2 regions of the Lysinibacillus sp. FSL P2-0066 genome follow, and region 2 is predicted to be linked to the other one. Evidence: a T-box and tRNA genes for the amino acid it is inferred to sense, from the RefSeq annotation. Region 2 holds a T-box; the other holds one or more tRNA genes.
The links. The T-box of region 2 lies ahead of leuS (leucine--tRNA ligase). A T-box ahead of a tRNA ligase gene usually reads a tRNA of that ligase, here a tRNA-Leu.
Positions count from the first base shown of each region.

Region 1: it encodes a tRNA-Leu, which carries the amino acid that the T-box ahead of leuS (leucine--tRNA ligase) is inferred to sense. The anticodon was not compared.

Region 1 covers NZ_CP150202.1:4,058,908-4,073,889, reverse strand. The annotation lists gene MKZ14_RS20270 (PP2C family protein-serine/threonine phosphatase) at 1-123, shown strand, start outside; gene MKZ14_RS20265 (STAS domain-containing protein) at 187-519, shown strand; gene rsbW (anti-sigma B factor RsbW) at 519-989, shown strand; gene sigB (RNA polymerase sigma factor SigB) at 967-1,752, shown strand; gene MKZ14_RS20250 (Tex family protein) at 1,888-4,059, shown strand; gene MKZ14_RS20245 (SprT family protein) at 4,127-4,588, shown strand; tRNA gene MKZ14_RS20240 (tRNA-Asn) at 4,679-4,755, shown strand; tRNA gene MKZ14_RS20235 (tRNA-Glu) at 4,757-4,828, shown strand; tRNA gene MKZ14_RS20230 (tRNA-Asp) at 4,856-4,931, shown strand; tRNA gene MKZ14_RS20225 (tRNA-Gln) at 4,937-5,011, shown strand; tRNA gene MKZ14_RS20220 (tRNA-Lys) at 5,027-5,099, shown strand; tRNA gene MKZ14_RS20215 (tRNA-Leu) at 5,166-5,251, shown strand; tRNA gene MKZ14_RS20210 (tRNA-Arg) at 5,270-5,346, shown strand; tRNA gene MKZ14_RS20205 (tRNA-Gly) at 5,361-5,434, shown strand; rRNA gene MKZ14_RS20200 (16S ribosomal RNA) at 5,632-7,183, shown strand; rRNA gene MKZ14_RS20195 (23S ribosomal RNA) at 7,365-10,292, shown strand; rRNA gene rrf (5S ribosomal RNA) at 10,407-10,522, shown strand; gene MKZ14_RS20185 (Xaa-Pro peptidase family protein) at 10,609-11,673, opposite strand; tRNA gene MKZ14_RS20180 (tRNA-Asp) at 11,887-11,962, shown strand; gene MKZ14_RS20175 (hypothetical protein) at 12,429-12,767, shown strand; gene tsaE (tRNA (adenosine(37)-N6)-threonylcarbamoyltransferase complex ATPase subunit type 1 TsaE) at 12,949-13,398, shown strand; gene tsaB (tRNA (adenosine(37)-N6)-threonylcarbamoyltransferase complex dimerization subunit type 1 TsaB) at 13,395-14,102, shown strand; gene rimI (ribosomal protein S18-alanine N-acetyltransferase) at 14,095-14,550, shown strand; gene tsaD (tRNA (adenosine(37)-N6)-threonylcarbamoyltransferase complex transferase subunit TsaD) at 14,547-14,982, shown strand, end outside.
Region 2 covers NZ_CP150202.1:3,321,334-3,336,315, forward strand. The annotation lists gene MKZ14_RS16510 (ABC transporter permease) at 1-729, shown strand, start outside; gene nikB (nickel ABC transporter permease) at 744-1,664, shown strand; gene MKZ14_RS16520 (ABC transporter ATP-binding protein) at 1,680-2,693, shown strand; gene MKZ14_RS16525 (dipeptide ABC transporter ATP-binding protein) at 2,690-3,682, shown strand; gene MKZ14_RS16530 (histidine kinase) at 3,720-4,460, shown strand; gene MKZ14_RS16535 (response regulator) at 4,499-5,197, shown strand; gene MKZ14_RS16540 (permease) at 5,220-6,458, shown strand; gene MKZ14_RS16545 (DUF4181 domain-containing protein) at 6,496-7,431, opposite strand; gene MKZ14_RS16550 (sigma-70 family RNA polymerase sigma factor) at 7,418-7,939, opposite strand; gene MKZ14_RS16555 (nucleoside transporter C-terminal domain-containing protein) at 8,315-9,496, shown strand; gene leuS (leucine--tRNA ligase) at 9,622-12,039, opposite strand; T-box leader at 12,126-12,336, opposite strand; gene sulP (sulfate permease) at 12,402-14,144, opposite strand; gene MKZ14_RS16570 (metalloregulator ArsR/SmtB family transcription factor) at 14,201-14,548, opposite strand; gene MKZ14_RS16575 (MFS transporter) at 14,696-14,982, opposite strand, start outside.

The DNA of each region.
Region 1 (14,982 bases), 740 kb from region 2:
TTAATAAAAGAAAATAGACATTTATCTGCCCAGCAATTGTGTCAGCTCCTTTATAAGGAAATAGAGAGAGTGCAAAATTTTAAACTATTTGATGATTTTACTGTAGTTATTTTAAAAAAATAGGTTTAAGTTTAAATTGAACAGGGTAGAGAAAATAGTCTAACAAATATGGTGGAGGTGTGCTATATGGACGTAACGATACATTTTAAAGAAATTGATCATAAATTATTTGGCTTTGTTGAGGGTGAGATTGATACGTTTACTGCTTCAGGATTACGAGACGAATTAGAAGCTGTAAAGATTACAGAGGGTTTAGAAATTGAGCTTGATCTATCAAAGGTAAATTACATGGATAGTACAGGGCTTGGGATTTTTGTTGCCTTTTATAAAAGAGCATTACGTGAAAATGGAAAAGTAAAGCTCGTTGGTTTATCGAATAGGTTACAAAGATTATTTGAAATTACTGGTCTTAGTGATTTGATGGATATCGAAACTGATAAAAAGGTGGAATTAAGATAATGAAGGAATTTGACTATATTGAAATTAGAGTTCCTGCTAAACCGCAATTTGTCAGTGTCATTCGATTAACTGTCTCGGGCTTAGCAAGTAGGATTGGCTTTAATTATGATGATATTGAAGATTTAAAAATTGCAGCGAGTGAGGCTGTGACAAATGTTGTTCACCATGCTTATAAAGACGAAGAAGAGGGTGAAATTGTCATCGGCTGTGCGCTGTACGACAATAAAATGGAAATGATGATTGCGGATTACGGCAATAGTTTTAATTTTGAAGAGATTAAGTCTAAGATTGGGCCGTATCATCCTGAAGAAAGTATTGCAGGGCTAAGAGAAGGTGGTTTGGGACTTTATTTAATGGAAACTTTGATGGATGAGGTGATGATCAATAACGATGGTGGCGTAACTGTCTTCATGACAAAGTATGTCACTAGGGAGCAGGTGGAGAAAAATGTCGAAAGAATCACTACATAAATCTTCATCCAAAGAAGATGTACTAAAGTGGATTGAATTGTACCAGTCAACAGAGGATGATGAAGCACAAACCAATTTAGTGATTCATTATCGATATCTAGTTGAATCTATAGCTCGTAAATATTCGAATGGTAAATCTTATTATGATGATATTGTTCAAGTAGGGATGCTGGGATTGTTAGGTGCAATAAGACGTTTTGATCCGAATGTTGGTCGTAGTTTTGAAGCATTTGCCGTGCCAACAATTGTTGGGGAAATCAAACGTTTTTTACGTGATAAAACATGGGATGTTCATGTGCCTAGACGAATAAAGGAACTTGGGCCGAGGATTAAATCAACCGTGGAGGCGCTGACAATTGAATTGCAGCGTTCTCCATCCATTAAAGATATTGCTGAACGATTAGAAGTAGCAGAGGAAGAGGTACTAGAAGCTATGGAAATGAGCCGTAGTTATCAAGCTCTTTCTATGGACCATTCAATAGAATCAGATTCTGACGGTAGCACAGTGACGTTATTCGATATTTTGGGCAGAGAAGACGATGGCTATGAAATGACCAATAAACGAATGATTGTTTCGGATGCACTGGTTGTATTGAATGAGAGAGAAAAGCAAATTATTCAGCTTACATATCTAGAGCAACTTAGTCAAAAAGAAGCTGGAGAACGATTAGGGATTTCTCAAATGCATGTATCTAGGATACAAAGGAAAGCAATAAAGAAATTACAAGAGGCTATTCTAGCAAGTGGCGGTGTTTCGCTCTAATCTTTCGGAGGTATTTAGTGAAGAATACCTTTAAAATGAATGAAAATAGTCTACTCATATTCGTCTGAGTAGACTATTTTTTTGCATTTTTAGTAAAGTGTAATGGTAAAATGAAAAGAAAAAGGTAGTGATGATGTGGAGCAAAGGCAAATGTTACAGCTCATTGCAAAAGATGTAGCAGTCAAACCAGGGCAAGTAGAAGCTGTTATCAAATTATTAGAAGAGGGAAATACGGTACCATTTATTGCGCGCTATCGAAAAGAGGTTACAGGATCACTTGATGAGGTGCAAATTAAGGCTGTAGAAGATCGTTATCACTACATACAGCAACTTGAACAACGAAAAGAAGAAGTTATACGATTAATCCAAGAGCAAGAAAAGCTTACACCAGAATTAGAACAGGCTATTCTTTCTGCAACAATCTTACAACGTGTTGAGGATTTATATAGACCTTATAAGCAAAAACGACGTACAAAGGCGACGATTGCAAAAGAGAAAGGTTTAGAGCCTCTTGCAGATCTCCTATTAGCATTTAGTAATGATGCATTAGAGCAATTAGCTATTGATTTTGTGGATAATGAACAAGTTGCTAATCCTGAAGAAGCCCTGATGGGAGCTCGAGATATATTAGCAGAACGTTTTGCGGACGATGCCTCTATCCGTGAAAAAATTCGTGCTTATTCATGGAAGGATGGCATCCTTGTTACGTCTGTGAAAAATTCTGAAATCGATGAAAAAAATGTTTTTGAAATGTATTACGAATATGAGGAGCCTGTTAATCGCATTGTGCCGCACCGTATTTTAGCGATAAATCGAGGGGAAAAAGAAGAGATATTAAAGGTTTCTATTCATGTACCGGTGGACCGAGTATTAATGATTATGTGGAAAGAATGGATTCCAGCAACTGGTTCCTCTCCTGCTATTGCAGAAGTGAAACTAGCAATCGAGGATTCGTACAAGCGCTTAATTCAGCCTTCAATTGAAAGGGAATTACGAAACGAGCTTACAGAAAAAGCTGAGGCACAGGCTATTCATATTTTCTCTGAAAATTTACGTAACTTATTACTACAGCCACCTATGAAAGGGAAGTATGTTTTAGGGGTTGACCCAGCTTACCGTACAGGTTGTAAGCTAGCGGTTGTAGATGAAAATGGGAAAATGCTTGAGGTTACAGCTATTTATCCACATCCACCTAAACCAGATGTGGCAAAATCGAAAGCTACTGTGAAAGGAATTTTGGCAAAGTATCCAATAAGTATAATTGCCATTGGGAATGGTACAGCATCTCGAGAAACAGAACAATTTATCGCAGATGTATTAAACGAGCTTACTACTGACATAGCTTATGTGATTGTCAATGAAGCGGGAGCATCTGTTTATTCAGCGTCTGATATTGCACGTGCAGAATTTCCTGATTTACAGGTTGAACAACGTAGTGCTGTCTCCATTGCACGCCGCTTACAGGATCCTTTATCAGAGTTAGTGAAAATTGAACCAAAAGCGGTGGGAGTAGGTCAATATCAGCATGATGTTTCTCAAAAAAAATTAAATGAATCGCTAACTTTTATAGTAGAAACAGCTGTTAACCAAGTTGGTGTTGATGTAAATACGGCTTCATCATCACTCTTACAATACGTTTCTGGTTTATCAAAAACTGTTGCAGAGAATATCGTGAAGACGCGAGAGGAAAATGGTCAATTTACTACACGTGCGCAATTAAAGAAGATCCCAAGGTTAGGTGCCAAAACGTATGAACAGGCTATTGGTTTCCTACGTGTCCCAGAAGCAAAAAATCCGTTTGATGCTACAGGTATTCATCCTGAGAGCTATGATCTTGCTGAGCAAATATTAGCAGAGGCTCAAATAGATAAAAAAGAGTTAGGGACACAGAAGGCAGAGGAAGCTATTGCAGCACTAAATATCAAAAAGTTAAGTGATGTGCTCGGAGTAGGAGTTGTGACAATTCAAGACATCGTGGATACTTTAATGAAACCTAGTCGCGACCCACGTGATGCATTCCCACAACCATTGCTTAAGACTGATGTATTGAAAATGGAAGATTTAAAAGTAGGTATGGAATTGCAGGGTACGGTAAGAAATGTAGTAGATTTCGGCGCATTTGTTGACATTGGCGTGAAGCAAGATGGACTTGTGCATATTTCTAAACTCCAAAACAAACGTATTAAGCATCCATTGGAAGTTGTAGCGCTTGGGGATATTGTAACTGTCTGGGTTGAACAAATAGATGTAACGAAAGGTCGTATCTCTTTAACGATGCTTCCACCTAAAAATCAAGCATTAGTTTGAGTACTAAATTTTCACCACACTGTCTATACTACGCAGTGTGGTATTCTTGTTGTTAGAGGTGATTACTATGGACAATCAAGAATTACAAGAGCTTGTTCGTCGCTTATCTTTGAAAAGCTTTCAGAGACCTTTTCTTCATCAAGCCTATTTTAATGCAAGATTACGTTCAACGGGAGGACGATATCTTTTACAATCTCATAATATTGAGATTAATCCTAAAGCCTATGAGTTATACGGTTTGGAAGAAGTTCAAGGTATTATTTTACACGAATTATGCCATTATCATCTACATATTGAAGGGAAAGGGTATCAGCATCGAGATAAAGATTTTAGAGAATTATTAAGGAAAGTAGATGCCCCGCGATTTTGCTCAGTTCTACATTCCCCTAAAGCTACAATTAAAAAACACCGACGACGCTATACATATACTTGTGTTAATTGCCACCAGTTATATGTACGGAAAATAAAAATGAATGTTGAAAAGTATTGTTGTAGTAAGTGTTTGGGGAAATTAAAATTAGTGGAATAAAAAAACTTTTAAAAATAGTTGACGTTTTGTTGTGTTGTCCCTATAATAGTAAAAGTCGACAAGATAACGACAACAACTAACATACATTATTCCGAAGTAGCTCAGTTGGTAGTAGCACCTGACTGTTAATCAGGTTGTCGCAGGTTCGAGTCCTGCCTTCGGAGCCATGGCCCCTTGGTCAAGTGGTTAAGACACCGCCCTTTCACGGCGGTAACACGGGTTCGAATCCCGTAGGGGTCATTTTTCATAATTTAATGTAAATATTTTGGTCCCGTGGTGTAGCGGTTAACATGCCTGCCTGTCACGCAGGAGATCGCCGGTTCGATCCCGGTCGGGACCGCCACTTATTGGGGTATAGCCAAGCGGTAAGGCAACGGATTTTGATTCCGTCATGCCTAGGTTCGAATCCTAGTACCCCAGCCATTCATTTCTTAATTCGAGCCATTAGCTCAGTTGGTAGAGCATCTGACTTTTAATCAGAGGGTCGAAGGTTCGAGTCCTTCATGGCTCATCTCTTTAAGAAAAAGAGTTGACTTTTTGAATTATCGTAGTATAATGAGAAAGTTACTAATCGAATGCGGTCGTGGCGGAACGGCAGACGCGCTAGGTTGAGGGCCTAGTGGGGGCAACCCCGTGGAGGTTCAAGTCCTCTCGGCCGCACCAAGTCAATCAATTTTATATGCGCCCGTAGCTCAATTGGATAGAGCGTCTGACTACGGATCAGAAGGTTGTGGGTTCGACTCCTGCCGGGCGCGCCAATTTTAAAATATATGCGGGTGTAGTTTAATGGTAAAACCTCAGCCTTCCAAGCTGATGTCGTGAGTTCGATTCTCATCACCCGCTCCAAAAAAGTGTTGACAACCGATTGGTTGCATGATATACTTGAATAGTTGTCTGAATTGATAACATATGAACCTTGAAAACTGAACAAGCAAAACGTAATCAATAAAGTTTTTAGTAGCTAATCTTGAGTTAGTAAACGAAACAAAATTTTGGACATCAAACATGATGCCAGCAAAACAATTTGAGCTAATCAAATTTCTTTTATGGAGAGTTTGATCCTGGCTCAGGACGAACGCTGGCGGCGTGCCTAATACATGCAAGTCGAGCGAACAGAAAAGGAGCTTGCTCCTTTGACGTTAGCGGCGGACGGGTGAGTAACACGTGGGCAACCTACCCTATAGTTTGGGATAACTCCGGGAAACCGGGGCTAATACCGAATAATCTCTTTTGCTTCATGGCAAGAGACTGAAAGACGGTTTCGGCTGTCGCTATAGGATGGGCCCGCGGCGCATTAGCTAGTTGGTGAGGTAACGGCTCACCAAGGCGACGATGCGTAGCCGACCTGAGAGGGTGATCGGCCACACTGGGACTGAGACACGGCCCAGACTCCTACGGGAGGCAGCAGTAGGGAATCTTCCACAATGGGCGAAAGCCTGATGGAGCAACGCCGCGTGAGTGAAGAAGGTTTTCGGATCGTAAAACTCTGTTGTAAGGGAAGAACAAGTACAGTAGTAACTGGCTGTACCTTGACGGTACCTTATTAGAAAGCCACGGCTAACTACGTGCCAGCAGCCGCGGTAATACGTAGGTGGCAAGCGTTGTCCGGAATTATTGGGCGTAAAGCGCGCGCAGGCGGTCCTTTAAGTCTGATGTGAAAGCCCACGGCTCAACCGTGGAGGGTCATTGGAAACTGGGGGACTTGAGTGCAGAAGAGGAAAGTGGAATTCCAAGTGTAGCGGTGAAATGCGTAGAGATTTGGAGGAACACCAGTGGCGAAGGCGACTTTCTGGTCTGTAACTGACGCTGAGGCGCGAAAGCGTGGGGAGCAAACAGGATTAGATACCCTGGTAGTCCACGCCGTAAACGATGAGTGCTAAGTGTTAGGGGGTTTCCGCCCCTTAGTGCTGCAGCTAACGCATTAAGCACTCCGCCTGGGGAGTACGGTCGCAAGACTGAAACTCAAAGGAATTGACGGGGGCCCGCACAAGCGGTGGAGCATGTGGTTTAATTCGAAGCAACGCGAAGAACCTTACCAGGTCTTGACATCCCGTTGACCACTGTAGAGATATAGTTTCCCCTTCGGGGGCAACGGTGACAGGTGGTGCATGGTTGTCGTCAGCTCGTGTCGTGAGATGTTGGGTTAAGTCCCGCAACGAGCGCAACCCTTGATCTTAGTTGCCATCATTTAGTTGGGCACTCTAAGGTGACTGCCGGTGACAAACCGGAGGAAGGTGGGGATGACGTCAAATCATCATGCCCCTTATGACCTGGGCTACACACGTGCTACAATGGACGATACAAACGGTTGCCAACTCGCGAGAGGGAGCTAATCCGATAAAGTCGTTCTCAGTTCGGATTGTAGGCTGCAACTCGCCTACATGAAGCCGGAATCGCTAGTAATCGCGGATCAGCATGCCGCGGTGAATACGTTCCCGGGCCTTGTACACACCGCCCGTCACACCACGAGAGTTTGTAACACCCGAAGTCGGTGAGGTAACCTTTTGGAGCCAGCCGCCGAAGGTGGGATAGATGATTGGGGTGAAGTCGTAACAAGGTAGCCGTATCGGAAGGTGCGGCTGGATCACCTCCTTTCTAAGGATTATTTCGGAATACAAACCTTGGGTTTGTAAGATTACGTTTTGCGTTCAGTTTTGAAGGTTCATTCTTCTGAATGAAACACTTCAAAACTTGTTCTTTGAAAACTGGATAAAACGACATTGAAATTGTAACAAACACATTTATTTTTTAAGTTTTTTTATAGGCTTAATAACTTGGTTAAGTTATTAAGGGCGCACGGCGAATGCCTTGGCACTAGGAGCCGAAGAAGGACGGCACTAACACCGATATGCTTCGGGGAGCTGTAAGTGAGCTTTGATCCGGAGATTTCCGAATGGGGGAACCCACTACGTTTAATCGCGTAGTATCTTGACGTGAATACATAGCGTCTTGAAGGCAGACCCAGGGAACTGAAACATCTAAGTACCTGGAGGAAGAGAAAGAAAAATCGATTCCCTGAGTAGCGGCGAGCGAAACGGGAAGAGCCCAAACCAAGAGGCTTGCCTCTTGGGGTTGTAGGACACTCTATACGGAGTTACAAAAGAGCGAGTTAGATGAAGCGACTTGGAAAGGTCCGCCAGAGCAGGTAAAAGCCCTGTAGTCGAAAGTTCGTTCTCTCCTGAGTGGATCCTGAGTACGGCGGAACACGTGAAATTCCGTCGGAATCCGGGAGGACCATCTCCCAAGGCTAAATACTACCTAGTGACCGATAGTGAACCAGTACCGTGAGGGAAAGGTGAAAAGCACCCCGGAAGGGGAGTGAAAGAGATCCTGAAACCGTGTGCCTACAAGTAGTTAGAGCCCGTTAATGGGTGATAGCGTGCCTTTTGTAGAATGAACCGGCGAGTTACGATTACGTGCAAGGTTAAGCTTTAGAAGGCGGAGCCGCAGCGAAAGCGAGTCTGAATAGGGCGAAGTAGTACGTGGTCGTAGACCCGAAACCAGGTGATCTACCCATGTCCAGGGTGAAGGTGAGGTAACACTTACTGGAGGCCCGAACCCACGCACGTTGAAAAGTGCGGGGATGAGGTGTGGGTAGCGGAGAAATTCCAATCGAACTTGGAGATAGCTGGTTCTCTCCGAAATAGCTTTAGGGCTAGCCTCGTGATGAGAATACTGGAGGTAGAGCACTGTTTGGACTAGGGGGCCATCCCGGTTTACCGAATTCAGACAAACTCCGAATGCCAGATATTTATACACGGGAGTCAGACTGCGAGTGATAAGATCCGTAGTCAAAAGGGAAACAGCCCAGACCACCAGCTAAGGTCCCAAAGTAATCGTTAAGTGGAAAAGGATGTGGCGTTGCACAGACAACCAGGATGTTGGCTTAGAAGCAGCCATCATTTAAAGAGTGCGTAATAGCTCACTGGTCGAGTGACGCTGCGCCGAAAATGTATCGGGGCTAAACGATTCACCGAAGCTGTGGATTGACATCTACGATGTCAGTGGTAGGAGAGCGTTCTAAGTGCGTTGAAGTCAGACCGGAAGGACTGGTGGAGCGCTTAGAAGTGAGAATGCCGGTATGAGTAGCGAAAGACGGGTGAGAATCCCGTCCACCGTATGACTAAGGTTTCCTGAGGAAGGCTCGTCCGCTCAGGGTTAGTCGGGACCTAAGCCGAGGCCGATAGGCGTAGGCGATGGACAACAGGTTGATATTCCTGTACCACCTCCTCACCGTTTGAGAAATGGGGGGACGCAGTAGGATAGGGTAAGCGCGCCGTTGGTTGTGCGCGTCCAAGCAGTAAGGCGTGTGTGTAGGCAAATCCGCACACTGTAACGTTGAGCTGTGATGGCGAGTCCGTATGGACGAAGTTCCTGATTTCACACTGCCAAGAAAAGCCTCTATCGAGGTGAGAGGTGCCCGTACCGCAAACCGACACAGGTAGTCGAGGAGAGAATCCTAAGGTGTGCGAGAGAACTCTCGTTAAGGAACTCGGCAAAATGACCCCGTAACTTCGGGAGAAGGGGTGCTCTTGAGCGTGCAAGCGCATGAGAGCCGCAGTGAATAGGCCCAGGCGACTGTTTAGCAAAAACACAGGTCTCTGCAAAACCGTAAGGTGACGTATAGGGGCTGACGCCTGCCCGGTGCTGGAAGGTTAAGAGGAGTGGTTAGCGCAAGCGAAGCTGCGAATTGAAGCCCCAGTAAACGGCGGCCGTAACTATAACGGTCCTAAGGTAGCGAAATTCCTTGTCGGGTAAGTTCCGACCCGCACGAAAGGCGTAACGATCTGGGCACTGTCTCAACGAGAGACTCGGTGAAATTATAGTACCTGTGAAGATGCAGGTTACCCGCGACAGGACGGAAAGACCCCGTGGAGCTTTACTGTAGCCTGATATTGAATTTTGGTACAACTTGTACAGGATAGGTAGGAGCCAGAGATCTCGGAGCGCCAGCTTCGAAGGAGGCGTCGGTGGGATACTACCCTGGTTGTATTGAAATTCTAACCCATGCCCCTTAGCGGGGCAGGAGACAGTGTCAGGCGGACAGTTTGACTGGGGCGGTCGCCTCCTAAAAGGTAACGGAGGCGCCCAAAGGTTCCCTCAGAATGGTTGGAAATCATTCGTAGAGTGTAAAGGCACAAGGGAGCTTGACTGCGAGACCTACAAGTCGAGCAGGGTCGAAAGACGGGCTTAGTGATCCGGTGGTTCCGCATGGAAGGGCCATCGCTCAACGGATAAAAGCTACCCCGGGGATAACAGGCTTATCTCCCCCAAGAGTCCACATCGACGGGGAGGTTTGGCACCTCGATGTCGGCTCATCGCATCCTGGGGCTGTAGTCGGTCCCAAGGGTTGGGCTGTTCGCCCATTAAAGCGGTACGCGAGCTGGGTTCAGAACGTCGTGAGACAGTTCGGTCCCTATCCGTCGTGGGCGTAGGAAATTTGAGAGGAGCTGTCCTTAGTACGAGAGGACCGGGATGGACACACCGCTGGTGTACCAGTTGTCTTGCCAAAGGCATCGCTGGGTAGCTATGTGTGGACGGGATAAGTGCTGAAAGCATCTAAGCATGAAGCCCCCCTCAAGATGAGATTTCCCATTACGCAAGTAAGTAAGATCCCTCAAAGACGATGAGGTAGATAGGTTCGAGGTGGAAGTGTGGTGACACATGGAGCTGACGAATACTAATCGATCGAGGACTTAACCAATATGTTTGAAGCATTCAATGTACCGTTTATCCAGTTTTGAAAGAACAAGAAAGTTTTAAAAAAAGCTTGTATTTATACTTAAATATGGTATAATAAATCTTGTCTTTTAAAAAGTCTAGTGATGATGGCAAAGAGGTCACACCCGTTCCCATACCGAACACGGAAGTTAAGCTCTTTAGCGCCGATGGTAGTTGGGGGCTTCCCCCTGTGAGAGTAGGACGTCGCTAGGCAAATAAAACAGTCAGCTGTGTGCTGACTGTTTTTTTATATTAATGAAAAGAGTAATTACAGTCATTGTAATTACTCTTTAAAATGTCTATAAAATAATAAGTTCTCTAGGAGAGTGGGTAATGACTTCAACGCCTTCTTTTGTAACGATAATATCATCCTCGATACGAACACCACCTACATTCGGTATATAAATACCCGGTTCTACTGTCAGTACCATATTCTCTTCTAAAATGTCTTTACATATGGTAGACATAAATATATTTTCATGGATATCTAAGCCTATGCCATGTCCTGTACCATGTCCGTAATTTTGTCCATATCCCTTTGCAGTAATGTAGTCTCGTGTATAACGATCTGCCTCTTGTCCAGTAATACCAGGTTTGATATTGGAAAGGGCATGTTGTAAGGCATAATGGACTATTTGATATACTTCTTTTAATTGCTCTAATGGTTCTCCAACAGCAATCGTTCTTGTCATATCAGAACGATAGCCTTGATAGTAAGCACCAAAATCCATTGTCAGCATATCACCTTGCTCCACTATTTTAGAGGATGCTACGCCATGTGGGAGTGCTGAGCGATGGCCAGAAGCAATAATCATATCGAAGGCTGCACCCGTTGCACCATTTTTGCGCATATGAGACTCTAATTCATAGGCTATCTCAAGTTCTGAAATACCAGGTTTGATGAATGTCAGAATATGATTAAATGCCTCATCAGAAATCCATGCTGCTTTTTTAATTATTTCAATTTCCTCTGGCGTTTTAATCATCCGTAAATCTTCTACAATAGTAGGCATTGGTTTTAATATGGCTGTCAATTTGCTTTTCATGAATTGATAGCTGTAATAAGTAACATGAAGTTGCTCAAAACCAACTGTTTGAATTGATTCCTGTTCAAAAATTTCCTGAATGGTTTCATATAAACGGTTGCGATCAATCTCGAGTACTTCAAAGGTGTCACATTGATTTGTTGCTTGCTGTGTATAGCGGAAGTCTACTAATAAAAGTGCGCGCGTCTTCGTTACGATAACTGTACCTGCACTACCTGTAAAACCGGTTAGATAGCGACGATTTTGAGCATTTGTAATAATAATTGCATCGGTTTCGTGTAGCTGTAAGGCTGCTTGTAATTGCTCTAATTTTGACATGTTACATTTCCCCCTTTAAAGTTAAATATACTGCAAAATATGCATTATGTTTAGAGCTTATATAAAATTAAGAAGTTGATTGTATAGGAAATTCATTACAAGATAAGTTCTATTTCTAGTTAAGAGAGTGTTAGAAAATATATTAAAGGAAAATATAAAAATAGATATTGCATATCTATGTTTTCTATGATATATTTATAAATGTCTTAAAGAGGTCCCGTGGTGTAGCGGTTAACATGCCTGCCTGTCACGCAGGAGATCGCCGGTTCGATCCCGGTCGGGACCGCCATTTAAATTGATATTACAGTCCTTATGATTTTACATCATAAGGACTTTTTATATTTTATCGGAGTATGGAACCAATTCATCATTCAGGAGCTTATTAGGAAACCTAAGTAGAAATTTTATGACAAATGAATAACTCCTAAAGGATCAACCTCGCCTATTAGAAACAAAGGGGCTAAAAGTATAACAATCTGTGAAGTATTTGAGACCAACCTCCCTTTATTATTTCATAAACAACATCTATTTCCCTAAAAGCATCTCAATCGTGTCTAAAAAATGGCTTAATCTTCGTGAAATAATTGATATTATTTACATAAATATAATTATTTGTATTTATTTAACATTATCTAAAAATAGTAAAAATTACCGATAAATGATAGCGTTTCTATAAGGTAAAATTAGATGTGTTTCTAATATAAAGATTAAGGGTAAAAAGTAGAAGTAATCGGATTGGCTACGGAGGTGTTTATATGAGCAAAGATTATTCTTTTAAAAGTATTTATTTACCTTTGCTTATTGGTTCCATGATAATGATGGTAGGCTGTGGAGATCCTATTATAGAGATTGAAGAATCAAATGCGTATCACTGGCAAAAAAATATGAACGAAGTAGAATTTGAGAAATTAAAAAATGATATGTCATATATTGAGGTAGTAAAAGCAGCAGGCGGCGCAGGTAAAAAGATCAAAAATAATGAATATCGTTGGAATGATGAAATCTTGATGACACAGGCCTATATAGTGAAATTTAAGGATGATAAACTAGTTGGCAAAGAAATCATAGCAGTGAAAGGTCATTCAAAAAGATAAATCGTTGTCACGTCTTCGTAAATGAAGACGTGTTTTTTCATTTAAATAAGCAACCTATGTATTGAATTAGGCTTTTTAACGACGACATTCTAAGTAGGATATAAATGATATTGGATGCTTTGAACATTTTCGCTAGTTTAGGTAAACTAGAGGTAATGTAGTGATGAGAGGAAAAATGAGAATGTATGAAATAATCATGAATTCAGTTGATGATACAGAACGTTTTGCTATGGCACTTGCCAATTTACTAGAAGCTCAAGATACGATTACATTAGAAGGAGATTTGGGCGCAGGCAAGACAACGTTTACGAAGGCCTTAGCAAAGGGGCTTGGTGTGAAGAGAACAGTCAACAGTCCAACATTTACGATTGTTAAACAGTATGAAGGACGTTTACCCTTCAATCATTTAGATGTATATCGTCTGGCTGAAAGTGACGAGGACCTTGGTTGGGATGAATTATTTTATGGAGATGCAGTATCAGTGGTAGAGTGGGCGCATTTAATTGAACAGGATTTGCCACAGAATCGATTAGCGATAGAGATTTACCGAATCGGAGATAATGAACGACGTTTTGTGTTAATACCTACTGGGGAACGCTATAAGGCGCTATGTGAGGAGCTAATGAAATGATTTGGTTAGGAATAGAAACAGCGAATACACCACTTTCCGTTGCTATTGTGAGGGATGGAAAAGTGGTAGCCGAGATGGTGCAAAATATAAAATTAACGCATTCTGCTGGCGCGATGCCCGCTATCGAAGAAATATTAGCAAGAGCAGGCTTAAAGGCAGGCGACTTGGATGTGATTGCGGTGTCTGAAGGTCCAGGTTCGTATACAGGTGTCCGCATAGGTGTGACATTAGCGAAAACCCTAGCTTGGACATTACAGATACCTTTAGTTGGCGTCTCTAGCTTAAAAGCATTAGCTGCAAATGCTACCCTTTATAATGGATTCATTTGTCCAATTTTTGATGCAAGAAGAGACAATGTTTATACAGCTGTTTATCAAGGAATGACACTAGAGGCTCTTGTGGAAGATCATCATGCACATATCGCTGATTTATTAGAACGTTTAAGGGCATTAGATGCACCTGTTTTATTTGTAGGAACAGATGTGGGCATTTTTTGGGATAACATCGTAGAAGAGCTTGGTGATAACGCTTTGCGTGCACCTTTTAGTCTTGACTTGCCACGTGCAACGGAAGTTATTCGTGTAGGAACTAAAGTGGAGTTACCGAGTGTTGAAGCTACTCATCACTTTGTCCCACAATATAAACGAATTGCAGAGGCTGAAGCAAATTGGCTGAAAGAACAAAAGGAGAAAGAACATGAGTAGTGATGTAACTTATCGTAAAATGGTTTCTGATGATGTACCAGCAGTTTATGAAATTGAAGTAGCTTCATTTCCTGTACCTTGGACGTTGGATTCCTTTTACTATGAAGTGCATGAAAATCAGTATGCTCATTATGTGCTGGCTGTGGATGCAAATGGAAGTATTATTGGTTTTTGTGGGATGTGGATGGTTATAGATGCAGCCCAAATTACGAATGTAGCTGTGATTGAGGGTGCTCGTGGTCGAGGTATAGGCGAGGGATTAATGCGTGAGGCGATGCAAATAGCTCGTTTACATGGAATGGAGGTTATGACATTGGAGGTACGTGTAACGAACACCGTTGCACAAAATCTTTATCGCAAGCTTCAATTCCAAGATGGTGGTATACGGAAAGGCTATTATACTGATAACGGGGAGGATGCCCTTGTCATGTGGGTGAATTTACAATGAATAATGGAATGATATTAGCAATAGAATCAAGCTGTGATGAAACAGCTGCAGCGATTATTCGAAATGGTCATGAAATCGTGTCGAATGTTGTTGCTTCTCAAATAGAGAGTCATAAGCGTTTTGGTGGAGTTGTCCCAGAAATTGCATCACGCCATCATGTTGAACAAATTACGATGGTAATTGAAGAAGCTTTAGCTCAAGCAAATCTAAAGCCGTCAGATTTGGATGCGGTTGCTGTTACAGAGGGTCCAGGTCTTGTAGGGGCATTGTTGATTGGCATTAATGCGGCGAAGGCTTTTGCCTTTGCGAACAGCTTACCCATTGTGGGTGTACATCATATTGCAGGTCATATTTATGCCAATGCGCTTGTACAGCCAATGGAGTTCCCTTTATTAGCACTAGTAGTTTCAGGCGGTCATACAGAGCTTGTCT
Region 2 (14,982 bases):
GCCCCTTATGATCCATACGACGTACAGTTAGATCAAAAATTACAAGGGCCAAGTTTTGATCATCTAATGGGAACAGACGACAAAGGGCGAGATATTTTAAGCCGTATTTTATATGGATCACGTTTATCCATTGGTGTTGGTATTTCAGCTGTTTTATTCGGTGGTACAATCGGTACCTTCTTAGGCCTTATTTCTGGCTATTATGGCAAATGGGTTGATTCTATTATTAGTCGAATTTTAGATATCATGCTTGCCTTCCCGGGTATTTTACTAGCTTTAGCTATTGTCAGTGCATTGGGGCCAAGCCTTATCAATGTCACAATTGCTGTTGGTTTTTTCTCTATTCCTATGTTTGCTCGTATTGTACGTGGCTCAACAATGGAAGTTAAAAAATTAGAATATATCGATGCAGTCAAAACTCTTGGAGCAAATGATATGACGATTCTAATAAAGCATATTTTTCCAAATATTTTATCACCCATTATTGTACAAGCATCCATGCGCTTAGCAACAGCTATTCTATCTGCAGCAGGTCTATCATTCTTAGGTTTAGGTGCTCAGCCACCATCTCCTGAATGGGGTGCTATGCTTTCGAACGGACGTGATTTCCTATTTACTGCTCCTTATATGGCGCTATTCCCAGGTATTATGATTTCTATACTCGTATTAGGCTTTAACTTATTTGGTGATGGTTTACGCGATGCACTAGATCCAAGAATGAAAAATTAAAGGAGAGAAGACACATGACATTATTTATCTTAAAACGACTAGCTCAAATTATTCCTGTGACACTTGGTGTAACGCTTGTTGTTTTTCTAATTATGCAGATGATTCCTGGGGACCCAGCGATTATTTTAGCAGGAGAAGGAGCTTCTCAAGAAACAGTTGCAGAATTACGCGAGAATTTAGGGCTCAATAAACCATTAGCAGTTCAATATACAGACTATATTAAAAATCTTCTACAAGGAGATATGGGTAACTCTTTAAAAAATAATCAACCAGTATTCGAGGAAATCACCTCCCGATTACCAATTACAATAGAGCTAGCCTTTTATAGTATTTTAATTACCATTGTTCTGGGGCTTATTGCTGGTATTATCTCTGCTATCCGTCCTTATTCGTTTATGGATGTAGGCTTAATGGTTGTCGCTTTATTAGGAATTTCCCTTCCAAGTTTCTGGTTAGGAATTTTATTAATGTATGTATTCTCTGTACAGTTACACTGGCTTCCTGTAGCAGGCTGGGATAGTGCCAAACATATTATTCTACCAGCTATCACACTTGGTGCTGGTGGAGCTGCTATCGTCGCTCGTATGACTCGCTCTAGTATGTTAGAGGTTGTAAATCAAGACTATATACGAACAGCGAAAGCAAAAGGCTTAAAAGGGTACATCATCATTTTAAAGCACGCATTACGCAATGCCTTGATTCCAGTTATTACAGTAGTAGGCTTACAGTTTGGTAGTTTACTTGGCGGAACAGTTTTAGTTGAATCTGTTTTCGCTGTAAACGGATTAGGACGAATGATTGTAGATGCCATTCGAACACGTGATATACCAGTCGTACAAGGTGGCGTACTTATTGCCTCATTAATATTTGTTTTCATTAATCTTTTTGTAGACATTTTGTATCGATTCTTTAATAAACGAATGGATTTAAACTAAGGAGGGGAAAAACGGATGAAACAAGAAAACGTGCTGGAAGTAAAAAATTTACAAACCTATTTTTATTCGAGTGAAGGGGTTGCCAAAGCTGTAGATGGGGTGTCCTTTACTCTTCAAAAAGGAGAAACACTGGGCATTGTTGGTGAATCTGGTTGTGGGAAATCCATGACTTCGCTGTCATTACTTCGTTTAGTACCGTCGCCTCCTGGTAAAATCATCAATGGCGAAATTTTATTAAATAATACTGATATCTTGAAGCTCTCAGATGAAGAGTTACGTAAAATTCGGGGCAATAAAATATCGATGATTTTCCAAGAGCCTATGACAAGCTTAAATCCTGTATTATCCGTTGGAGAGCAAATTGCTGAATCCATTCGATTGCACCAAGGCTTATCACGTAAAGAAGCATGGCAAAAGGCTGTCGATATGATTCGCCTAGTTGGGATTCCTGCACCAGAAAAAAGAGCGAAGCAGGAGCCTTATCAGTTAAGTGGTGGGATGCGACAACGCATTATGATTGCCATGGCACTAGCCTGTACACCAGATGTCTTAATTGCTGACGAACCGACAACTGCTTTAGATGTAACCATTCAAGCCCAAATTATTGATATTATTCAAAACCTGCAAAAACAATTAGGCATGAGCATTATCTTCATTACCCATGATCTAGGTGTTGTAGCAGAAATTTGCGATAAGATTGCCGTTATGTATGCAGGTCAGGTTGTAGAAGAAGGCACAACAGAAAGTCTTTTTGAAAAACCGTTACACCCTTATACAAACGGATTAATTCAATCATTACCAAAGCTATACGAAGACCAAGAAGAACTATCTACTATTCACGGAACTGTCCCAAGTCCCTATAATTACCCAATTGGCTGCCGTTATGCAGAACGTTGTCCATTTGCTACAGATTTATGTCGTGACCAACAGCCAGAACTTTTGACTGTCGAGCAAGGAAAAAAGGTAAGATGCTGGATGTACAGTAATGAATGGCAAGGAGAAACACTCATGAAGGAGCTGACAGTATGACAACAGCACAACACACCCAACCACTATTACAAGTAAATGATTTAAAGCAGCATTTTTTCTTAAAAAAAGAAAAGCTTTTCGGTCCACAGCAAGTTGTAAAAGCTGTGGATGGTGTTTCTTTCGATATCATGCCTGGTGAGACACTCAGCATTGTTGGAGAATCTGGCTGTGGTAAATCAACGACTGGTCGTTCTATTTTAAGATTAGATGAGCCTACTGCTGGAGAGGTATTGTTATTTGGTAAAAATTTAGTGAATATGAACAAAAAAGAGCTTCGTGCTGCACGCAAGGACATTCAAATTATTTTCCAAGATCCCTATGCATCCCTTAACCCACGAAGAACCATTCGTAAAATGTTAACAGAGGCCATGTCTATTCAAAAAATTGTACCACCTGAGCAGCAAGAAGCACGCATGCTCGAATTAATGTCCCTTGTTGGGTTACGTCCTGAGTACTTAGAGCGTTATCCACATGAATTTTCTGGTGGTCAGCGTCAGCGGATTGGCATTGCAAGAGCCCTTGCTGTTAATCCTAAAATTATTATTTGTGATGAGTCTGTTTCTGCCCTAGATGTTTCCATTCAAGCTCAAATACTCAATTTACTGAAGCAACTACAACGAGATTTAGATTTAACCTTTTTATTTATCTCACACGATTTAAGTGTTGTTCGACATATTTCAGACCGTATTATGGTGATGTATCTTGGAAAGGTTGTAGAAATTGCTGATAAGCATTCCCTTTTCACACAGCCACATCATCCTTATACAAAAGCACTATTTTCTTCTATACCAGTCATTGATAAGCAGCATCGTAAGGAGCGCATTATTTTAAAAGGTGACCTACCATCACCTCTTAATCCTCCTACTGGCTGTAGCTTTCACACACGTTGCCCATTCGCAACAGATAAATGTAAAGCAGAAGTGCCAGCTTTACGAGCGATCACTGCAACACATAAGGTAGCTTGCCATTTCGCAGAAAATTTAGTTTAATGTATCTTACACTTATAAAATAATCGGAGAGGTCATTATGTTACAACCAGAAACCTTCAACATATATATTCTCCTATGTGTAATTGCTCCAATTATTGGAGCTTTTCTGCTTACTTTTATCTTTATTTTCGAAAAGCAAATCGATAGCCTTGAGGAGGAAAAAAGAAATTTAGAGCTTGAGCAGGATTTACAAAGAGCGAATATTCTCCAGTTGAATCAGCAAATACAGCCACATTTCTTTTTTAATGCATTAAATTCATTATTAAGCCTAGCTCGCATCAATCGAAAGGAAGATTTGGTTGCGGGCATTGAGGCTTTGGCAACATTTTTTAAATTTAAATACAATAATCACGAGGTGTTAATTGCGTTAAAGAACGAGGTCCAATTTGTCGATAGTTATTTAAATATTCAACAATTGCGATTTGGCCATCGTTTGACTGTAAATAAATATATTGATGATGAAGCTCTATCTGTCCAAATACCTCCATTTATTCTGCAGACCATTATTGAAAATGCATATAAACATAGCTTTGAAAAACATATAGGACCTGCAGAGCTTTCCATTATAATCAAAAAAATGGATACTAGCTTATTAATTGAAATTAAAAATACACAGCCATTAGAAAAAATTGAACAGGTAGTAGACGAATTGCAGCAAGGTTATGGTCTCGAAAATATTAGAAAACGACTTGAGCTCATTTATGGGCTTGAAAATATTTTATTCTCGATTCAAAACAATGAACAGCATTACACTGTTACAATCCATGTTCCCGCATAGGCTTTCTATCAACTGGAAGGAGAAAGGAGAATCTCACCATGAATATTTTAATCGCAGATGATGAGCCATTAGAGCTTGAGCAAATGATTTATTTATTAAAGCCACATTTTCCAAATTGGACCTTCCATACTGCCCAAGATGCCTCACAGGCTCTGCAATTAGCTAAAAAGCATCGTATGACTATCGCCTTTTTGGATATTCAAATGCCTGGGAAAGATGGTATCTCGTTGAGCAAGGAATTAAAAGCGCTTTATGAGGTAGACATCATCATGGTAACAGCTTATCAAACCTTTGAATATGCCCAACAGGCATTGCGTATCGGGGTAAAGGATTATCTTACAAAACCGGTCATTGCAAGTGAATTAGATGCTATCGTGGAGAAATATAAGGTGTGGAGTTCTAACCATGATGCGATTCAAAGCGCACTTTCCTATATTCATGAAAACTATTATGAAAAACTAAGTCTCAATATTATTGCTGAAAAAATTCATTTGAATCCGAGCTATTTAAGTCGTAAATTTTTGGAGGAGCAGTCTATTGGCATTAATGAGTATATTAATAATTATCGCTTAGAAATGGCCGTAAAGAAAATCAATGAAAATCTAGACACAAGTATGTCTGCGATTGCTGAGAGCTGTGGTTTTAATAGTCAGCACTATTTTAGTGTTGCGTTTAAGAAAAAATACAATCAATCACCACGTCAATATAAATCCTCTAAAATGAGTAAAGGCCTTTAATCGTATGTTAAGGAAATATTCATTGCTCGTTCCATTTGCAAGTTTAAGCACAGCAGCAGGAGTCATTATTCTTTTAGCGAGATGGATTAATGGTAATTTATTATTGTCCTCTCCCTCAGCCCTTATTTCTTTTGGTTTTATGGCGGGCATTTGTTATACATTAGCAACAGCTCTTTCGTTTATTATACTTGGCTCATTGCTGAATAAGAGCGATTACACACAAAATCAGCATACACAAAGTTTTTTGCTCTTTACCATACAGCGTAAATTGTCTGGTATGAATTTAAAGGTTATACGGCTATTTTACCTGCTGACAGGTATTGAAATTTGGCTTATTCAATTAATAAGCATTAGTGTATTATCTGAAATTATGTTAAATATTCCAGTACCTATTACACTTTTTTTCTTTTTAATCGGCATCTTATTTCTTGATCGCATCATGTCAGTGAAAAGTATACTCTGGTTGGAAATTTTATTTATTATTGCTCTTTTTTCATTACTTATTTTTATCCCTATTTATTACTTTGTTCAAAATGGGGCAAACACTGTATATGAGGGGATTCGCTTATATCACCCTTATTTATTTTATTTTAAAAATAGCGAAATTCTGCTATTCTATGTCATTATTCAACTAGCCGTTTTAGGACAAGTATTTTTTGATAAATCGACATGGTATTTAATTGCCTTTATAAAACCTAAAAAAGTACGCCGCAGTCTGTTTTCCTCAGGTTTAATTTTAGCGTTATTAACGCTATCATTTACAGCGATTTTAATGATTGCCCTATACAGCGGATCATTTGGCCAGTTCCAAGTATTGATTTTTACGTTTTTATATGAAGTGCAGCCAGGCTTTCTTACATTTGCTTTTCTCGTCATTGTCCTATTAGCCATTGTCACAACCTTGCTTGTAGACATGCGGGCAACGAAACGTTTTTTTGTGACGAAAAGACCCTATTATTTCTATTTGATTGGTCTGATGATAATTTTATTTACCTGTTTCTTATCTATCGATTTAACGATTTTAGGTGTTATTTATTCTTTTGCCTTCCTGCACATTACCATGTTACCGTTTATGTTAATCCTTTTATTTACGAATCGCCATATTCATAAACATAGCTGGCTTGTCATTTTTCTATCCATCATCATTGGAATTGGTATTGGTTTAAGCTTTAATACGCTATATGGTTTAGCTACCAGCTTTATCATCTCAAGTATTTATCAATTAATGCTTCAGACTGAAACGATAGAAAAAAATACCTGAACTCGAGATTATTTCGGGTTCAGGTTTATACGTTTATTTAACTGATATAAAAGAAGAATAGGATGAGTGATAGCAATCCAACAATGGCCGAACTAATGGAAAGATAATGTCTTTTTTCCTCTCGACCATAGTAATAGTCAATAAATATAGAGCTGAAAAGGATGACCGCTAAATATCCTCCAATGATAACAGTAAATAAAATCCACCCTTTAATTACGATCACCAGAAGCATAATGATATTCAACATTTTAATAGCCCAAACAGCACGTCGATGTCCACTATTAACATATTCCTTTGGTATATTAAATTTTTTCCTCATTAGTTTATCGACAAGCATTTGGATAGCTATGATAAAAACTAGCATAACGAGTAAACCTGACATTCCAAATTTAGCATCATCATTGAGAGCAAGATCTATATAAGCCTTTGCCAGATCTTTATTTTCTACTTTGTAAGATGATTTGTTGTTATAATCAACAATTATGATATACTCTTCGCCGATGAACATTTTTAGCTTAATTATCTGCCCCTTTTCAAACTCTACCCAGACATCACGTTGTAATCTAAATCGAATATCCTCATTCATATGCGTCATAGTAGCTTGCTGTAATAATTGTTGTAAAAGCTCTTTTTCTGAACTTTGCTCCATTAATTGCTGACCAATAACCCACCCAGGTCTCCCAGCCTTAAAAATCTCCTCATCCGAATTATAAATCATTGTATATTTTTTTATTGATTGCTGCTGTGCTAATTGAACAATTGAAGCATGTTGCGTTTGCTCTATCTGCCCTAATGGACCGATTTCTATTATTAATAGAAACATGATGATCGTGCCTACGATGATCAATGGATAAGACCAGCGTTTTGCTTTTTTTTCATGTTGCACTTGCCGTAAAATATCCTCCTGTAAGGATTCCGTAAATCGTGGTGCTTCGCCAAGTTCTTGATCCAATTTTTCTTTAAAAGCTGTCATCCATTAACACCTCCCACTCACTAGTCGCTAATTTCTCCTGTAACATTTTCCTTGCCCGATGCAATCTGGTTTTAACTGTATTTTCTGCACATGTAAGAATATCTGCAATTTCTCTAACCTTTAATTCTTGATAATAATAAAGAATGACGACTTCTCTATAAGTAATAGGTAACTCAAATAACGCATTCGTTAATGTTTTCCGCTCATCCTGTGCTATTAACATCGTTTCCGGTGTCCGTTTACTTGCCCCAATATGTAATTTTTCCAATAGCAGATGGCGTTTATTTTTCCAACTTCGAAGATAATCATGGCTTTTATGTACCGTGATTTTAACTAAATAGGTCTTTAGAGATGCTCTATGTTCAAAGCGATCCTGCTGCCGATAATAAGAAAAAAAGACATCTTGTACAATTTCTTCAGCAATTGCCCAGTCCTTTACATAAAGATAAGCCACTCGTAAGCAATATTCTCCGTGTTCTTCCATAATGGCTACTAAATGCTCACTCACCCAAACACCTCCTCTAAACATTCACCCTATAGTCGTCATTCGATCTTAGTTGGTTTCAAAAAAAATCAAAAAGTTTCATGAACACGATCGTCATAAATTGAGAAAAACTTCACACAATAAAAGAGTATTTTATAATGAATTATTCTGGCAACCTTAATTATGAATAGTCACTCCTAAAGAAATAATGTACATTTTTAGACTGAATTTATTTGTATGCTGTGTTGCATACTTTTTTTCTATTATCTATTGAATACCTAGCGAAAAAACTGTTATAGTGAGATTGTTTGTCTGACGTCTGACTAATTAAGATCTTTAGCTGTTCTTCTGAAATTGGAACATCAGGACAAAATATCACAGATACTTATGGAGGAACTTATGAGATACTTAATATCCTTTTGTGGATTGTTACTTGTTTTTGCCTTAGCTTTATTAATGAGTAAAAACAAAAAAGAAATAAAATATAAATATATAGTGATTATGTTGATCATCCAATTTTTATTGGCAGCTTTACTACTCAATACAACGGTTGGCTATGTGCTAATTAAAGGAATCACCAAAGTATTTGATCACTTATTGTCCTATGCAAATGCGGGTATATCATTTGTTTTTGGAGGCTTAGCAAATGAAGGAGAATCACCCTTCTTTTTAGCTGTTTTATTACCGATCGTCTTTATATCTGTTCTGATTGGGATCTTGCAGCATTTTAAAATACTTCCTTTTTTAATGAAATGGGTAGGTTTATTTTTAAGTAAAGTAAGTGGCATGGGGAAATTGGAATCCTATAATGCTGTTGCTTCTGCTATGGTTGGCCAATCTGAAGTATTCATCACTGTTAAAAAGCAATTAGATAAGATTGCACCACAACGTATGTATACGTTATGCGCTTCTGCTATGTCGACTGTTTCGATGTCAGTAGTTGGTGCTTATATGACGATGATTGAGCCAAAGTATGTCGTAACGGCCATTGTATTAAACCTGTTTGGCGGATTTATTATTGTTTCTATCATTAATCCATATACTGTGGATGAAAAAGAAGATATCTTAACGATTGAAGATGAACAGAAGCAAGCGTTCTTTCAAATGATTGGCGAATATATTATGGATGGCTTTAAAGTAGCCATCATTGTTGGAGCAATGCTTATTGGTTTCGTTGCATTAATGGATTTAATCAATTCATTATTCGATATGATTATTGGTATATCCTTCCAAGAAATATTAGGCTATATCTTTGCGCCAATCGCTTTCCTAATGGGTATTCCATGGGCAGATGCTGTGGCTGCTGGCGGTATTATGGCAACTAAATTAGTAACGAATGAATTCGTTGCCATGATTAACCTTGGCGACGTCTCAGCGTCCATGAGTGAACGTACACTAGGCATTATTTCTGTATTCCTTGTATCCTTTGCCAACTTTTCATCCATCGGTATTATTTCGGGAGCTGTAAAAGGTTTGAATGAAAGACAAGGTAATGTCGTTGCCCGCTTTGGCTTAAAGTTGTTGTACGGTGCTACACTCGTAAGTATCCTAACAGCTATTATTGTGGGATTGATTATTTAAATTGTATTGAACTGCACTCAGTTAGATGGGTGCAGTCCTTATTTTATCGCTTATATAACGCCAAATTAAAAAATGTACATTACTAAAATTGAATTTAGTAATGTACATTTTTACTTTATAGCTCTTTATTTGACGACAATATTGACAAGTTTGCCTGGAATAACGATGATTTTCACTAAGCTCTTTCCTGCCATATATTCTTGAATCTTTTCATCAGCAAGTGCTACTTTTTCGATGTCCTCTTTTGACGCATCTTTTGCTACAACAATCTTCGCACGTACTTTACCAGCAACCTGTACAGCAATTTCTACTTCATCATCCACAAGCTTTGCTTCATCATAGGTTGGCCATTGCTCGTAAGAAAGTGTTGAATTGTGACCTAATAGTTGCCATAGTTCTTCTGCAATATGCGGAGCGATTGGTGCTAGCATTTTCACAAAGCCTTCAGCATAAGCCGTTGGAATCACATCAGCTTTATAGCAATCATTAATAAAGACCATCATTTGTGAAATAGCTGTGTTAAAGCGGATGCCTTCATAATCCTCTGTCACTTTTTTCACTGTTTGGTGGTATGATTTTTCAAGTGATTGATCGTTAGACACTTGGATTTTTGCTGAAATTGTGCCATCTTCTTCATTGACAAATAGACGCCAGATACGGTCTAAGAAGCGGCGTGCTCCATCTAAACCATTTGTAGACCATGCAACAGAAGCCTCTAGTGGGCCCATGAACATTTCATATAAGCGTAATGTATCGGCACCATGTGACGTAATGATTTCATCTGGGTTGACGACATTGCCCTTAGATTTAGACATTTTCTCGTTACCTTCACCTAGAATCATTCCCTGGTTAAATAATTTTTGGAATGGCTCTTTTGTATGCACAACGCCTAAATCATATAGAACTTTATGCCAGAAGCGAGCGTATAGTAAATGCAATACTGCATGCTCCGCACCACCAATATATATATCAACTGGTAACCAGCGTTTTAGTAACTCTGGGTCTGCAATTGCCTCTGTATTTGTCGGGTCGATATAGCGTAGGAAGTACCAGCTCGAACCTGCCCACTGCGGCATTGTATTTGTTTCACGACGTCCTTTTTTACCTGTCTCTGGATCGACAACATTTACCCATTCTTCAATATTTGCTAATGGTGATTCACCTGTACCTGATGGTCGGATATTATCTGTTTTTGGTAGCATTAATGGTAATTCTGATTCTGGAACTGGCGTAATCGTGCCATCTTCCCAATGAATCATTGGAATTGGTTCACCCCAATAACGTTGACGGGAGAATAACCAGTCACGTAGACGATAAGAAATTTTCTTCTCCCCTACACCTTTTTCCTCTAACCATTCAATGGCTTTCGCAATGCCATCTGCTTTATTTAAGCCATTAAGGAATTCAGAGTTAATATGTTGACCATCACCTGTAAATGCTTCTTTGCTGATATCTCCACCTTCAAGTACAGGAACGATGTCTAAGCCAAATTCAGTTGCGAATTCATAGTCGCGTTCATCATGTGCTGGCACCGCCATAATAGCACCTGTACCATAAGACACTAACACATAATCAGCAATCCAAATCGGCACTTTTTTACCGTTAATCGGATTTATTGCATAAGCACCTGTAAATACGCCTGTTTTTTCTTTCGCTAAATCTGTACGCTCTAGATCAGATTTCATTTTAACTTTCTCTAAATAAGCCTCAACAGCTTGGCGTTGGTCAGCTGTTGTAATTTGTTCCACTAATTTATGCTCTGGTGCAAGCACACAGTATGTAGCACCAAACAATGTATCAGGGCGTGTTGTGAAAACTGTGAAGTTTTGATCTGAACCGTCAATGGCAAATGTCACTTCAGCCCCTTCTGAACGGCCAATCCAATTGCGTTGCATATCTTTAATAGACTCAGGCCAATCAACTTCTTCTAAGTCATCGATTAAACGATCAGCATAGGCTGTAATTTTAAGCATCCATTGCTTCATTGGTCTGCGTTCTACAGGATGACCACCACGCTCTGATTTCCCATCAATTACTTCTTCGTTAGCTAATACCGTGCCAAGTGCTGGACACCAGTTAACAGCTACTTCATCCACATAAGCTAAGCCTTTTTTATAAAGCTGGATAAAAATCCATTGTGTCCATTTATAATACTCTGGATCCGTTGTGTTAATTTCACGATCCCAATCATAGCTAAAGCCTAGCTCTTGAATTTGACGTTTAAATGTCGCAATATTTTTAGCTGTAAATTCAGCCGGATCATTCCCTGTATCGAGTGCATATTGCTCAGCTGGTAAACCAAAAGCATCCCAGCCCATTGGATGAAGTACATTATAGCCTTGCATACGTTTAAAGCGTGATAGAATATCAGTTGCCGTATACCCCTCTGGATGGCCAACATGAAGTCCTGCGCCAGATGGATATGGGAACATATCTAATGCATAAAATTTAGGCTTTGCTGTTTCATTTTCAGTTTTAAATGTTTTGTTATCAGCCCAATATCGCTGCCACTTTTTTTCAATTTGTTCATGATTAAAACTCATTTCTTTTCCTCCTTCGATTGATCGTGCTGCTCTCCATCATAATTGACAAAATATTTAAAAAATAAAAAAACTCGCCCCTTTCTTATAGAAGGGACGAGAGAATTTGTACTCCCGCGGTACCACCCAAATTAGTGATTACACTCGGCTCAAGCTTCCTTAACGCGGAAGAAACGACACACGCTGTTTCACGCGGGCAGACTCAGAAGGCGAGTTCAATTTGCATTCTTACTAGCTCCCACCAACCGCTAGCTCTCTAAAAAGAACCACAAATCTACTATTCCTCATCACAGTCTTTACATGATATTGCATTTATTCTAATGGAAAGTATTGAAAAGCACAAGCCTTTGTTTACAGCTTACCCATTACTGAACAATTAAATCCTTTTCTTCCTTAGACTTTGATAAATCCTGACATTCATGAAAAGCAAAGTGCTGACAACCAATACATTGATTGGCGTTCAAATAATGGAAAGCTTTTGTAATTGCTTCTCCTGTATGCTGAAAAAAATGTTGCGCGCCTATTTTATCGTAAAGACCATTGTGTTGAAGAGCATCCTTTAAATCACCTTGCACACCCGTTACCAAGATAGTACCGCCCTGTGCTTTATAATTTTCTATGATATTGTTAAAATATGCTTCTCCAGTAGAATCCATAAAGGGCACTTTCCCCATCCGTAATATCAAAACTCTTGGTTGCTGATGCAAAGTACTTTCAATCGTTTGTTCAAACATTTGTGCAGCACCAAAAAACAACGGCCCTTCAATTGTGTACATACTAATTTGCGGGCAATCATGCTGCTGATGCACTACATGTGGCTGTACCTTCTCACTTTTATTTGAATGATCCGGAAGTACTTTTGTAACAACAAGCTTTTCACTCATACGTTTCGCAAATAATAGCACAGCCAGCACAAGCCCTACCTCAACTGCTAATGTAAGACTAGTGAATACCGTTAATAAAAAGGTAATCAATAATACCAGTGAGTCGCCTGATTTTAATTTTACGATATGTGAAAAATGATGTCGTTCACTCATATTCCAAGCTACGACCATCAGTACCGGAGCCATGCTTGCTAACGGAATATGAGATGCATATGGAGCTAATAACAATAATGTGATTAGAACAAACACACCATGAATGATACCCGACATAGGGGATACTGCGCCTGTTTTGATATTGGTCGCTGTGCGTGCAATGGCGCCTGTTGCTGGAATACCACCGAATAAAGGCGTCACAATATTAGCAATCCCCTGCCCAATTAGCTCACGATTACTGTTATGCTTACTATTTGTCATCCCATCCGCCACCACTGCCGATAATAGAGACTCAATACCACCTAGCATTGCAATAACAAACGCTGGACCAATAAGTTGTTGTAATCGTTCGAGCGTGATATTCGGTAAGGCGAAATGAGGTAATGTATTAGGAATTTGACCATAAGCCGTTGCAATGGTAGCAACTTGTCCTGAAAAGAGGAAAGTTGCCATAAGTGTAGAGACAACAATACCCGCTAATGCTCCAGGAACCTTTGGAAAAAACTTTGGTGTTATCACTATTGTCACCAAGCATACGACAGCAGTAAGAATACTATACGTATTTGTCGTACCTAGCTGCTTAATGATTTCCTGTATGTTGGCGATAAAATATTCATGCCTTTTAACATTTGTCAGCCCTAGAAAGTTAGCGATTTGACCTGTAAAAATAATCACTGCTATCCCTGCTGTAAAGCCAACTGTTACAGGTCGTGGAATAAACTTAATTAAAGTCCCTAGCTTAAAAAAGCCCATGATACAAAGCAATACCCCTGCCATTAAACCCGCAAGTAATAAATCTTCATAGCCATAGGTAAGAACAATCCCCAATAGAATTGGCACAAACGCCCCCGTAGGCCCACCTATTTGATATTTAGAACCTCCAAAAAGAGAAATAAGAATACCTGCAATGCAAGCCGTATAAATCCCATATTCAGGTTTCACACCTGATGCGATGGCAAAGGACATGGCAAGTGGAATAGCAACGATTCCGACAATAATCCCTGACAATAAATCCTTTTTTACATGATGAACTGAATACCCTTCAAAGCGTCCTGTAAACAGTGACTTCATAGATAAATCTTCCCTTCGAAATAATACGCAAAGCCCAATTTTTCATCATCATTGATTTACTTATTCTCTTCGTCACCTTCATTATTTGTCATTTCCTCTAATCTCGAAATGGTATGAACCAAATGGTTATTAAAAATATCCTTTGCCACCCCAAGTAATGCACCAATCATTGGGTCACTTAAAGAATAATAAACTTTTTTTCCTTCCTTCACCCCATAAACAATATTTTTGGCACGCAATACACTTAATTGCTGAGAAACAGCGGAACCCTCTTTCTCTAAGCAATCTTGAATCTCATTGACACTTTTCTGACCATCTACAAGGAGTTCAAGTATTCTGATGCGTAACGGATGTGCTAATGCTTTGAAAAAATCCGCTTTAAACTGTTGTAAGCCCTCTTCCATAAAAAAACCCCTCCATATAACTACATATTCAAATATTTGAATATGTATGATTGTAATCCTGTCACAGCAATTTTTCAATATCTACTATAAAAAAAGAACAAAATCAAGTGACTTGACACTCGATTTTGCTCTTTGATTGCAACATTATTAATCTGCTACTATTTTGTTCTTCTTTAAAGGATAATCGTATGTTAAACATGGAATAATCGCCAATAGTACGATGACCACCAATGTTAAAACGAGAGGAATCATGCCAAATTGATCTACCATAATACCACCAAATAGTGGACCAATCATCCGTCCTCCAGTAGCAGCACTATTGATAATCCCCTGATAGAATCCTTGTCGACCTTTTGGTGCCAATTGATTAGCAATCGTTGGTAATGCTGGCGTATAAAACATTTCGCCAAATGTTAAGACAAGCATCGCTGCTC